2 regions of the Rahnella sp. BIGb0603 genome follow, and region 1 is predicted to be linked to the other one. Evidence: predicted binding sites of a transcription regulator. Region 1 holds the regulator's gene; the other holds the start of a gene.

Region 1 (2,207 bases):
TGACGATGAAATGCAGGTTGATGTGCGTGAACAGACGCGGTGCTTCTTCGCGGCGCTGAGACGTCAGTTTCACTTCGCAGTCACGCACGTCGTTGCGGCCTTTTTGCAAAATAGACACTACATCAATCGCGCTGCAACCGCCCGCCGACATCAGCAACATTTCCATCGGGCTCGGGGCTTTGTCGCCCGCATTACCATCCATTGTGATCTGATGGCCCGACGCTGACTCACCTAAAAACGTCAGCCCTTCTACCCATTTTACGCGTGCGTGCATGTGCTCTTCTCCCGGTGGATAAATTCGTCAAATTTTCCCCTCAGACTACCCTTTCACCCAAAAACTGGCAACGTAACCCGATCGCCATCATGCTGAAGCGAGACAACAGAAGACAGCATTGCAAACCTGTGTTACAAACAAAGCCGAAACATACTTTCCAGTAAATTGCGGTGACGGTTTTTGCGGTTTAAGAACAGAACCCACGGTGTTAACAGCAATAATCAGGCTGTTTCACTCCGACATCCGCTTGCAGCATTTCTGGGGAGTTATATGCTGAAAGGGCGCTTTTTAAAGTAAGTGCCGTACAGGGAACTCTGAGCCCTGTGATTTTGGGCAGCGATAACAACAGAGGATAATAGCAAATGGTTCTCGGCAAGCCACAAACAGACCCGACTCTCGAATGGTTCCTGTCTCACTGTCATATACATAAGTATCCTTCTAAAAGTACGCTGATTCACCAAGGTGAAAAAGCCGAAACGCTGTACTACATCGTGAAAGGGTCGGTTGCCGTCCTGATTAAAGATGAAGAAGGCAAAGAAATGATACTGTCATACCTTAACCAAGGTGACTTCATCGGCGAGCTGGGACTCTTCGAAGAAGGGCAGGAACGCAGTGCCTGGGTGCGTGCTAAAACTGCCTGCGAAGTGGCTGAAATTTCTTATAAAAAATTCCGCCAGCTGATTCAGGTAAACCCGGATATTCTGATGCGTCTTTCCGCGCAGATGGCAAACCGTCTGCAAGTGACGTCAGAGAAAGTCGGCAATCTTGCCTTCCTCGACGTAACAGGCCGTATCGCGCAAACTTTGCTTAATCTGGCTAAACAGCCTGATGCAATGACCCATCCGGACGGGATGCAAATCAAGATAACCCGTCAGGAAATCGGCCAAATCGTCGGTTGTTCACGTGAAACAGTCGGACGTATTCTCAAAATGCTGGAAGATCAAAGCCTGATCTCCGCACACGGTAAAACGATTGTCGTTTACGGCACACGTTAATCCCTCAGAAATTGGCGCGACAGCTAACTGTCGCGCCTTTTTTATGGGCTAAGCTTTACGCATGACGCTATGGCGAAGACTGTTCTATCATCCCGAAGTTAACTACGCGCTGCGCCAGACGCTGGTGTTGTGCCTGCCTGTTGGCATTTGCTGGCTTTTTGGCAATCTGCAAATGGGTCTGCTGTTCTCTCTGTGTCCCGCCTGCTGCAATGTCGCGGGTCTGGATACGCCACACAAACGCTTTTTCAAACGTCTGATGGTCGGCGGCACGCTTTTTGCCCTGAGCAGCATTCTGCTGCAAGTGATGCTGGAAAGCTGGCACATTCCCCTGCCGCTCATCATGCTGTCGCTGGCGTTACTGCTGGGCGTGACCGGTGAAATCAGCCCGCTGCATGCGCGTCTGTTGCCCGGTGCGCTGGTGGCGACCATCTTCACGCTGAGCATGGTGGGTCTGCGTCCGATGTGGCAAGCTCCGGCGCTGTTCGCCGCAGGCACCGCCTGGTACGGTATCTTTAACTGGGCGTGGTTTCGTATTTCAAAAGAACAACCGATGCGCGAAACCCTCAGCCAGCTCTATCTGCAACTGGCAGATTACTTCGAGGCGAAATACAGCCTGCTGACGCAACACACCGATCCTGAAACCGCGCTACCGCCACTGCTGGCGCGTCAGCAACAGGTTATCGATCTGATTGCCCTGCTTTATCAGCAACTGCACATGCTGCCGCAACACGGACATCATCATCACCATAAGCGACTGTTCCAGCGTTTTCAGGTCGCACTCGATTTGCAGGAACACATCACGGTGAGCCTGCATCAGCCGGAAGAAGTGCAAAAGCTGGTGGAAGAAAGCCACGCCGAAGCGGTTATACGACGTAATGCGCAGGTGATCTCCGCCCGTCTGCGGGTCATCGCTGATGACATTCTTTATCACCGTTTAT
Region 2 (2,207 bases), on a different contig from region 1:
TAATGTCCGGTCGGCATCTGGAATTAAGTCATAGGCCTGCGCAAATTTATTCACGGCTGAAGGCCTGACAAAAGCCATACAAGGTGCGAGCAGAATGGCATTCGCTACCCCGTGAGGAATGTGATATTTGCCGCCGAGCGGATAGGACATAGCGTGAACCAGATGGGTGCCCGCATGGGCAATCGATGCGCCGCCGTAATATGACGCCCACAGCATATTCAGCCGCGCCTGCAGATTTTCCGGTTCGGCAACGGCCGTTTCGAGGCTGGCAAACAGCTTCTTCATGCCGACCAGCGCGAAGTTATCACTGACCGGGTTAGCAATGACCGACGTGAAGCATTCGAACAGATGGCACAGCGCATCGATGCCGGTAGACGCCGCGATGCGCGCGGGCATGCTGGTGGCCAGTTCAGGCACCAGCGCAACATAATCGGGCAGCATGACCGGCGTGATAATGCCTATTTTGGTTTCCTTTTCGGGGATCGCCAGAATCGCGTTTGGTGTGGATTCTGAGCCGGTGCCTGCAGTGGTTGGGATCAGTAACGACGTCGTACGGTGTTGCGGTTTTTCGCCCGCCAGCAGACTGTCGAGCGTGACGGTTTCATCTCCGGCGCACAGAATCGAAAGCAGCTTTGCGACGTCCAGTACGCTTCCGCCGCCGACGCCAATCACCAGATCGACCTGCGGCTGATGCAGTGTTTTCAGGATAGCGGCGACGTCATGCTGGTTCGGTTCGGGCGGCACACTATCAATAATGCTCACCTCGCAGCCTGCGTTATCCAGCTGGCCTATCAGCGATTGCACCGGCGGCAGGCCAATAATGTTTTTGTCGCTGACCAGTAAAACCTGACGTTTTCCGGCCAGCAAGTAGCCGATGTCCTGTAATGACTGATAACCGCTGATGATCGTGCTGTCTATTTTCATGCCTTTTTCCTGCCGTCTGAGTCTTTAGTAAGAGTGAGTTTAATCATCAAAGGTCGATACTCCTCACATCGTCAGGGCAATTTATAGGCGAAATTGAAGTTGAATAATTTGAACTTGCTCACATATAATCAATCATGATTGAATATAATCATAACCAGCAAGATTAACCCGACCTCATTCATCACGGAGCCACGATGGCCAAAACCGTAACTCATACAGCACTTCAGAAATCCGCCGGGCTGCTGGTGATTGCCGACGACTTTACCGGCGCGAATGATACTGGCGTGGCGCTGGTGGCGCAGGGAATGTCGGTATGTGTGCAGTTTGATGTCACTGGCAGCGTGGTAAAAGTGGGCACCGGTCATGCACTGATTTACAGCACCGACAGCCGGGCTATGAGTGCAGAGGATGCCGCGGAAAAAGTCACGCAGGCTGTGCTGGCCGGGTCACCGCTTTCCACTGAGAAAGGATGGGTCTTCAAGAAAATCGACTCTACGCTGCGCGGGAATCTGGGGGCAGAAACCGAAGCTGTGCTGATGGCACTCGATTGCCCGCTGGCGATTATCGCGCCCGCCGTACCCGAACTCGGGCGAGTGATAAAAGACGGGCTTTGCTACGTGAATGGCCGCTTACTGACGGAAACTGAATTCGCCACAGACCCGAAAACGCCGGTCAGCACGGCCAGCGTCGGCGCACGTCTGGCTGAACAGACGTCGCTGCGCCAGCATCACATCAGCCTTGAGGTGCTGCGTTCGGGGGATTTTCAGGCACAGCTTTTCGCGCTGACGGCCTCGGGTGTTCGCATTGTCGTGGCCGACAGCCAGTCCGCAGAAGATCTGAAACTGATTATTCATGCCGCAGAAAGTTTGCCATTCAGACCGCTGCTGGTCGGTGCTTCCGGCCTGAGCCATGCGCTGGCGCAACATTGCCTGACGCCGCAAACCTCGCCTGAGAATATCACTGAACGCACAGCCGCACCGCTGCTGGCGGTTGTCGGCTCAATGAGTGAAATCGCGGCGCAGCAGATTACTTTTGTACAACAACACCGCCCCGTTTCACTGATTGATATTGATGTTCTCCGGCTCTTCTCTGCGGATTCAGACCGGCTGCTGACGACGCTTTCTGCTGAAATTCGCCACGCCATCGCAGAGGGCAAACATTGTTTTATCCGTACCCGCCAGAGTGAAGAGCAGCGGCATTCCGTTGCCCAGTTTTGCCAGCAAAATCACATCAGCCGCCCGCAAATGGGCGGGCTCATTGCCGTCTTTCTCGGGCAACTGATT

Evidence for each region. The regulator CRP, encoded in region 1, controls carbon source genes, mostly activating them, when cyclic AMP is high. The targets are predictions, from matches to a motif close to ATGTGANNNNNNTCACAT.
Region 2: M2403_RS12585 (iron-containing alcohol dehydrogenase) is a predicted target of CRP. The motif match lies at 1,031-1,048, and genes of this name have one in related genera.

Annotation. Positions count from the first base shown of each region.
Region 1 is NZ_JANUEX010000009.1:28,338-30,544, forward strand. Features, by position in the region: gene M2403_RS20660 (OsmC family protein) at 1-274, opposite strand, end outside; gene crp (cAMP-activated global transcriptional regulator CRP) at 637-1,269, shown strand; gene M2403_RS20670 (YccS/YhfK family putative transporter) at 1,331-2,207, shown strand, end outside.
Region 2 is NZ_JANUEX010000004.1:250,821-253,027, reverse strand. Features, by position in the region: gene M2403_RS12585 (iron-containing alcohol dehydrogenase) at 1-924, opposite strand, end outside; gene M2403_RS12580 (D-threonate kinase) at 1,119-2,207, shown strand, end outside.